2 regions of the Paenibacillus sp. FSL H7-0943 genome follow, and region 1 is predicted to be linked to the other one. Evidence: riboswitches for the same ligand, from Rfam matches in the RefSeq annotation. Region 1 holds a riboswitch; the other holds the start of a gene.
The links. Region 1 has a riboswitch for cyclic di-AMP ahead of NSQ55_RS25725 (alpha/beta hydrolase). Riboswitches for the same ligand answer to the same signal wherever they lie in the genome.

Region 1 (4,424 bases):
CTGATCCTTTTTAATGGAAGTTGTTAAGATCCCCACACCGATAGGCTTCGTTAGAATCAGCTTGTCTCCCACCTTGGCGCCCGCATTCGTTCTTACTTTGTCAGGATGCACAAGGCCCGTAACGGCCAATCCGAATTTGGGCTCTTTATCGTCGATGGAATGTCCGCCCACAAGAGTAGCTCCTGCTTCCTGTACTTTATCCGCTGCACCGCGCAAAATGTCACCGAGAATGCTTTTATCTAAAACAGAAATAGGGAAGGCCACAATATTAAGCACCGTAAGCGGCTTTCCACCCATCGCATAAATATCACTTAATGCATTGGCTGCTGCAATTTGACCAAATGAATAGGGATCATCCACGATCGGCGTGAAAAAATCAACAGTTTGCACTAACGCTAATTCATCACTTAAACGGTACACCCCTGCATCATCACTAGTGTCCAGACCTACAAGTAGATCCGGGTTAGGAACAGTTGGTGGCAGACTGCGAATAACCTGCATGAGATCAGCGGGACCGATTTTGCAGCCGCAGCCCCCTTTTGAAGATAATGAAGTCAGTTTTATAGTTTCAGCTTGAGACATCATGACTCAGCTCCTTTAGTATGAATTATCTTAATCTTACACGAGTAGATCGCATTGTACAAAATGCAAGAGTAGCAGATGTGCTGCTTGTTACGCCTTCCTCTATACACTTACCATCACTACTTAGGTCTACCGTTCTTTCCCACGTCGGGTGAGCTATATTTGATGCTGTGGTAGGGTGGGGACATTAAGTGGCGTTCTAGGTACAATATGCTTGTAAATGTTCAACATCCATCGGTTAGTAAAATAACCAAAGGCTGGCTCATTCGTAGATTTTACTACTGATAAGCCAGCCTTTAGTTGGATGTCCATTATATTAGGGAAATCCTCCCTAAAAACATCCTATTATTAGGGAATTTCTCCCTAATCCATGTTCTAGGAGCCATAATCTCCTTCACTTTAGGGAGAATTCCCCTAAAGTTCTTCCCAGAAAGACGACCCATAGCCAGCTCGTGCTCCCTGGCTATGGGTCGTCTTTTTTCTCACTTAAACGCTTCGCTTGTGAAGGTCTCCCAATAGATCAGCTAATCTGCTGAGTACCCTGCTGCTTCTCTAAGAAACGTTGAAGAATCGCATTGAATTGCTCCGGTTGGCACAGATTACTTGGATCTAATGCGTTCGGAATAATCGCCAACTGCGCATGTGGCAGCTGAGACACCATTTCCTTCATACAATTCACTCCAAATTCATTGAAGTCCCCTACAATACATAAAGCGGGACGTTTAAAAGCCTTTAAACATCTGGTGTAATCAACATGGCTCGTAGCCAGCCTTTGCCGATATAGCTCCCGGGGACGTTTGTCCAGCAGCCCTCTTCTAATCTCATTGTAGGCCAGACTCCAGCGCTCTCGGTACATCATCCGAATCGAAGGCAACACCAGCTCGCTTGGGAGATAATACATTAGTAAACTACAATATGCTGCCATAGTTTGTATTTTCCCTACTATTGTTGATCCGTGAGTCCTACAAAAGCTATCCGCGACCACAATGGCTTTTACACGCTCAGGATATTGTTTGGCAATATGCTGAACGACTAAGCCACCATAGGCGATTCCTACAAAAACTGCTTCACGGATACCTAGGTCATTCAACAGCATAATCAGATCCAGACATTGCGTCTCAATAATCTCATGTGGGGCCTCCAGCAGTTTACCAGACTTGCCATTCCCCCGTAAATCGCACAAAATCACTTTATATTTATCGGAAAAATACTCCAGCTGTGGTTTGAACATACTGTGTGTTAATCCATGTCCATGGATAAACACAACCGGAGTGCCAGTTCCATTGATTTCATAATAGAGCGAAGTTCCGTTCAGTTTAGCGATAGGCAAAGGTAACACCTCTTTCATAATAAATTCTACGACTATATCTGCTTAAAAACGCAGCAAAAAACCACAGAGGGATTCTCTGTGGCTATTCATCACTAAACACGCCATTCATCCTCTCTCCATACGCTTACGAGGTTAGCTGTCGGATTCGGGCAGTGAGAGTTGCCCTACCTGCAGGGATGCATATTATGCACCCGGAACAGGATTCACCCCATAACCAGTGCCGACTCTCACATCGGCTGCCAGTTGTTGGTTCCCCCGCTTTCCAGAAACGGAAATTAAGCGGATTGCTTATGTAATTGTAAATTTAAGATAATTCTCAGTTCTGAGATGAATCATACTCTTGTAAGGTTTTCTTGTAAAGGAGGGCTCTGGTCAAAATAATGTTGAAAGCAATGCTTTTCATTTCATATTAAGCATACTCTTCATTTTCTCTTTCTTTTGCTCTTGTTTACTCGTTTTCTTTAGAAAAACAGCTCTGAAGCAAGCGAAAAAGGGGGTGATTCACCAGTACTTTCCTATTTAATAAGAAACGACAATCTTCAATACCAATATTGGGCCAGTTTCTGTACCTTGGGGTGTTGGTCGTTTCTATGTCCCCGATCCGTTTGGCAAGCTTGTTAATATTATTTCACATGAACAGCACGAATGATTTCATAAAAAAGAAAAAAGCTAAGCAGAATCAGAGATATCCCCCTGTCCACTTAGCTTCCTTTTACAATACTATGGCTACAAAAGATCGGCGTTTTTCAATGCATGCTCCCAGCTTGGAAAAAAGAACAGCGCACTTCTCATAAGCTCTGGGTCGCTTTGCTTTACTTGTTTTTTACTGATCGAGCTTCCGTCGCTTTGCAGCTTTTTGATCCGACTTAATACTTCATCAGCCTCCAAAGGAATTTCCATTGAAACACTCCTTTCTCAGTGACCTGTTTCCCTTCATTTTCTCCATAATATGTTTATTTATTCCGTACTCTTAATTTCCCCAGATTAAACCATCTGATAGATGGGTTGTTCAGCAATGAACCGGGTAGGAAGCATGGGATATTTGTCTGCTAAGATTTCAGCTAAATATTTCATCCCCGGCGCTTCACTCTCCGCATGACCTAACATGATGAGCGCTTTAGATCTGCCTTGGTGCCCTGCATCCCGCACATATTCCGGAGTCTCCCACTCTGGTCCTTCTCCAGCAATAATTAAATCAAGATTGTGATCATTAAAAAGTGGAATAGCCATCGTCCCGCCCCCTCTGTAACCTACTAATATCCCTATGCGTTTGCAGGACAGAGACAGGTCACCAGCAGCGCGTACATAAGAGATCCCTAGCTTACTTTTAATATACTGAGCAGCTTCCAGTACAGTCATGGCAGGAATAGTGAGGATCGTAGCAGCCGCTTGCTGCTCTTCCACATAGTCTGACCAATCCAGCTCTCGCAGCAAACCCATCATAATCCCATCCGGCTCTTGCCGATGCCAATAATCATGATAACGAAAAATAGCTATTGGGGATCGTTCGATCAGACTTTTTTTCGCATGATAAACCGGATCACCTTCTAACCACTCGTTCGCCGCATGATGGCTATAAAATACACCTTCATGCGTGATCAGCAAATTGGCTCCTAACGCTATTGCTTGCTCCACAATATTTTGTGTGGCAGAAAAGGCCGTAATAATCCCTGTGACTTCAGTTTCCGGTTCCCCTGGGTTCAGAATATCCACAGTCCCTTCTACCTGTTCCACAGTTCCCATTAAATCTTTCAAAATCGCTCTAATCGTGAGGCTCACTATCATCATCCCTCGGTTCAAAATCTAATAAATCTTTCTGCCTTTAAGATCCTCAATTCCGCTCTTGCGGTAAAAATACGTATTGATCCGATCTCTCCATTCCTGCGCATGCTCTGCTTGCTCTTCAAGACGTTGCTTCACTTGCACATACAATCCACTATCCATGCTGCCTTCAAGTGATTCCCATGTTGCTAGAAGCTGTGCAGCCTGCTCTGCCCCCTCGAAATGAGTATCGTAGATATGTTGTATAACCGTTTGCCCCGATTGCAGAACATGCGTGTATGGAACATGATGGAAGAACAGCAGCAGCTCTTCTGGACAAGACGCTAGATTCTCATAATTTGATGCATTAAGACCCATATACTGTCCGCTATACCCCGTTCCCGATTTGACTGAACGATCCACACCAATGCCCTTATGATCCGCATAATGGTACGTTCCCCACTTGGCGTATTCATATCCATCCACATTCGGCCCATAATGATGATCCGGATTAACCATCCAGCCCACACCTAATGGAGCTGTGTAAGATTCGTAAATCCTCCATGAGTCCATTAACATCCCGCGAATAGCAGCCACTAGACCTTCATCAGTGCCAAAGGTAAGGCGAATCCATTCCTCAGCGATTTCCTTTGCCGTCAGCTCCGGATTCCAAATTAATCTCCCATATCCATACAGATTAGCTTGAGCTAACCCATGCCCCGTCCAGTTCATGTCATCCCCAACATTAGTT
Region 2 (4,424 bases), 1.1 Mb from region 1:
TCGATAACCCGCGGCTGGCAAAGCATGAAGGAGCAATTTTATATTTTAATTCTGCTCTTCATCTACCGACTGCTCTGGGGCTACTTTATGTATGGTTTCATCCGATCTGCTATTATTCCAATTCTACTGCGCTATCCAGATAAAGACGCCGGCGGCAGCGGTATGGGCAGACTGTTGTATTATATCGAGGGACAGTTCAGCTTGAATACTGACCCTGCGATACGCACTTGGTTATGGATGCTTCTAGGACTTGTTGTCTTGCGACTTCTGCTTTCTCCTTTCATAAGGGCAGGATTGCTGCATGAGCTCCACCAGGAGCGAAGGGGCGAGCGCGGACTGTTCTTTTTCCCTGGCATGAAGATCTATGGACTACCTGTCTTAGTCTTTAGCCTAATCGAATGGGTTCTGACCCTGCTGCCGCTTTACTGGCTTGCTCCAAAAATGTACGGGCTGTTCTTATCCTCTTTGTTTAACTACACTTTGTTACTTCATTTAGTACCATACGTATTGGCATGGCTTATATATATTTTTATCGTGCGCCTGTTTCTTCTATATATGCAGTTTGGTTACACCGGCGGTACAGGAATGTTCTCCTCACTGTTCATCTGCTTGCGGTCACTGATTCCTGCTATAGGTGTTTCCATTGTACTTGGTGCGGGAGGCTTGCTCTTACTGCTAGTGTGCGGACTGACGGGTCTGTTCTGTCCCGGCCTGCCGGCACTTATAATACGGCAAATCTCACCACTACCTTCTACGCTCTTAAAAATGTGGGGAATCTCTGCACAATATCATCTATGGTGTAGCAAAGCATTTCCACAATAAATTAACCTTATTTGACATAATAAAAAGGTCCCAATTCCTGTATTCAGGAGCTGGGACTTTTTCTCATTACGGATAACTTAAGAGTATTTGCAAAATCATAAAAGCTCTGTTACAATAAGTCCTGTGCTATTAGTAACAATTTTGTAATCAATTGAAACGATTCCTACATAACTAAATGTATTTATCGTAAGTGTAACTGTCGAAACGTCATTCTCTTGGTGCTTAACACGCCTAATTCCTTTGCACCGGGAAGTGGGGGAACCATATTTTGGGTGAATTGATCTCGCTTTACAGGGATCATAGGGAATCTTCTACCGAACCCTTAAGCTAACCTCGCAGGCCTTGGAAGGAGTACATCTTTTGAAAAGACATAATTTAAGAAAAAAATGCGTCGCTGCGGCGCTAGGACTTGTAATGGCATTATCTATTGGTGGAGGAAGCGCCTTTGCCGACTCTAAGATGGACACTGTAATCTCAAAGACTATTGGAGTTGCCTATAAAACCGGAGGTACAAGCACTGCCGGATTTGATTGCTCTGGATTTACAAAATATGTATTCAAGAATGTGGGTCTTACTTTACCTCGTACATCAAAAGCTCAATATAGCGTTGGAACTGCTGTATCCAAAAGCAATCTGCGTTCTGGTGATCTAGTGTTCTTTAACACACTTGGCAATGGAGTATCCCATGTCGGCATTTATGTTGGAAACGGAAAATTCGCACAATCGTCCTCTTCGCGTGGAGTAACCATCACTTCACTCAGTCAGGCCTACTGGGCCAATCGTTATGTTGGCGCTAAAAGAGTAATGAGTACTTCAGCTTATCAAGCTGTAGCCTTCGATTGAAACCTTCCTCACAACTATAACCTCATAATTACAACTATATGAACCTGAATCTGATTATGCCCGTAATCAAATTCGGGTTTTTCTTTTTCCATAATATATTTTTACACTATTAGAGCCCGATTGAAACACGTTTATTTGATAAAAATTGCAATTATATTAAAAATTAGGTCATTATTAACGCTTACATATGCCTTTCTACCGTAAAAATGCCAATTTTTCTGCATTAATATGTTAAAAACGATTGCCAAGCGGCTTTCTGTTTGTTACAATTAGCGCAGTGAGATTTTAGTAACATTTTTGTAATCATTAAGTTGTTATTTACAAAGGTTTTGTCATGTATTGATTACAAGCTAATCCTAATCAACAGTATGAGCCGAGTTTCCTAACTATTAGGAAAACGGGGGAACCAACTTTGGGTGAATTGACCTCCATTATATAGAGGGGTCATAGGGGACCTTCAACCGAACCCTTAAGCTAACCTCGTAGGCATTTGGAAGGGGTATACACTTTTGAAGAAGAAGTTAGCAGCAGCAGTACTAAGCTTTTCCATCATCCTCACCATCGGAGCAGGAAGCGCTTTCGCAGATTCAAAAATGGATAAAGTGATTGACAAGGCCATCGGTACTAAATACGTATCCGGCGGTATATCCACTAACGGATTTGATTGCTCCGGATTTACAATGTATGTGTTTGATAAGATTGGCATTAACCTTCCACACCAATCAGGTTCCCAATATCAAATGGGCACAGCAATCTCCCGTGATGATATAAGAGCCGGAGATCTTGTATTCTTCAATACAAGTGGCAAAGGTGTCTCCCATGTCGGCATTTATGTCGGTGAAGGTAAGTTCGCACACGCTTCTACCTCACGCGGTGTTACGATTAGCTCTCTGAGTGATAGCTACTACGTGAAACGCTACGTTGGTGCTAAGCGCATTATGAGCACAGACGCTTACCAATCGGTTGCTGCTGAATCGGAAGACAATGATGATGTTCAATAAGTAACGTACATAGGCTCTTTTCCAAGGTAACTCTTGGAGGAGAGCTTGTTTTTTTGTCTTATTACTTATTTACCCCTCTCATAATTTGTAAAACATTCCTCTCATATAAAGTTTCTGAGTCGAACCTCCCCCATTTTGTATATAATTAGTAATATAGCAATGTCCTCGTGAAAGGAGATCGTTGACCTTATGATAAATCCCTCGGTAACTTTTCATGTTGTTCCTATGGAGGCAATTCACGGAGAAGCTATTTGTAAGTGGAGCTATACGCCCCCATATAATATTTATGGCTGGATGCCGTGGGAGCAGATGCAGGCTCTTGGCATCGAGTTTGGCGATCCGCAGCTCCGGGAGGAACAATATATCTCCATATTAAATGAACAAGAGATTTTGTGCGGATTCGCACAGTTGTTCCCGATGGAAGGAGTCGTTCGTTTAGGAGTTGGGATGCGCCCCGATCTATGCGGCCATGGTTTAGGCAAACTATTCGTAGATGCCATCGTCCAGACAGCCTTGAATCGTTATCCTGATCGTGAGATAGATCTAGAAGTCCTGACCTGGAACCAACGCGCCATTCGAACTTATCAAAAATGTGGATTTACGATTACAGATACGTATGAACGCCGCACACCTACAGGAGACAAACCTTTTTATTGCATGGTCTATGACAAATGATATTAAATACCATATATTTCATGAGAATGATTGTATTCTCGTTCATTTTTTTGTCACAAACCCTATGATAACGCTTCACCATAAGCTATAATGTAGGGAGCAGCTTACATAGAAGGGACGAATTGGGATGCAGAAATGGATCATGAGCGGTTTGTTTTTTGCCGCCTGTGCCTTTGCGGTAGTACTCATGTTTACACTTCCGGGTAAAGAAGAGGTAGCGGAAGAAAATAAGCCCACGATGCCGGTAGTTCAACTGGACGCAGCAAAGGCAGAAGCAACCGTGAAAGCCAGCTGTATCACCTGTCACGGCGATCAGCTTCAAGGTGGAGTTGGACCAAGTCTTCAGAATGAAGGTGGCCAGCATGACGCTGAGGAAATCTATAGCATCGTCACTAAAGGACGTGGCCAAATGCCTTCCTTTAAGGAGAAACTAGCGCCTGAAGAGATCGCCAACGTCGCACTCTGGCTCTCAGAGAAAAAGTAACCCACCCAAGCAACTAAAAACGCCCGTGTATGAGATAGGTGACTATCTCTGCACGGGCGTTTATTTTATGATTTCGGCTAAACTAGTGATTTTTTTCAAAGGCTTCATTAAATTGATGCGCCTCTCGAAGATCTAGAGCCGTAATCCCATCTTCTTCATTAGATTCAAGTCGCAGTGTAACTGTTTTATAATCAATCGTAATATGTGGATGATGATCGAAGGCTTCTGAAATCGTGGCTACTTCATCAACAAACGCAATGCCCTTCATATATTGGCTGAACATATATTTTCGTACCATAACGTTATCTTCCAGCTTCCAGCCCTCTAGCTTGGTGATCTCCTCACGCAGTTCCTCTTCCGTAAATAACAATTCGTTTCCTCCCTTACAAAAAATTGCAGTAAAGTGCGCAGTTCCCTTTACTTGTCTTAGGCTTTAAACAAAACATCCCTTAGCTTCTGAGGTCCAAGGGATGTGCCAGGATAATGGCGATATTTTCGATTTAATGTATTCACAAATCCCAGCGATTATAACTCGGCTTTATCAATTTTAACACGGGCTACTAACTACGGGCAAATTACGTCCAGACGTCTCCTCAACC

Region 2: linked by a shared signal. The riboswitch ahead of NSQ55_RS00540 (C40 family peptidase) and the one ahead of NSQ55_RS25725 (alpha/beta hydrolase) in region 1 are both predicted to bind cyclic di-AMP.

What each region holds. Positions count from the first base shown of each region.
Region 1 is NZ_CP150148.1:5,892,800-5,897,223, forward strand. It holds gene selD (selenide, water dikinase SelD) at 1-582, opposite strand, end outside; gene NSQ55_RS25725 (alpha/beta hydrolase) at 1,103-1,912, opposite strand; cyclic di-AMP (ydaO/yuaA leader) riboswitch at 2,018-2,204, opposite strand; gene NSQ55_RS25730 (hypothetical protein) at 2,639-2,812, opposite strand; gene NSQ55_RS25735 (Nif3-like dinuclear metal center hexameric protein) at 2,897-3,697, opposite strand; gene NSQ55_RS25740 (alpha-glucuronidase family glycosyl hydrolase) at 3,716-4,424, opposite strand, start outside.
Region 2 is NZ_CP150148.1:111,678-116,101, reverse strand. It holds gene NSQ55_RS00550 (hypothetical protein) at 1-822, shown strand, start outside; cyclic di-AMP (ydaO/yuaA leader) riboswitch at 1,041-1,179, shown strand; gene NSQ55_RS00545 (C40 family peptidase) at 1,237-1,665, shown strand; cyclic di-AMP (ydaO/yuaA leader) riboswitch at 2,027-2,169, shown strand; gene NSQ55_RS00540 (C40 family peptidase) at 2,214-2,666, shown strand; gene NSQ55_RS00535 (GNAT family N-acetyltransferase) at 2,856-3,341, shown strand; gene NSQ55_RS00530 (cytochrome c) at 3,469-3,825, shown strand; gene NSQ55_RS00525 (4a-hydroxytetrahydrobiopterin dehydratase) at 3,908-4,195, opposite strand; gene NSQ55_RS00520 (hypothetical protein) at 4,424-4,424, opposite strand, start outside.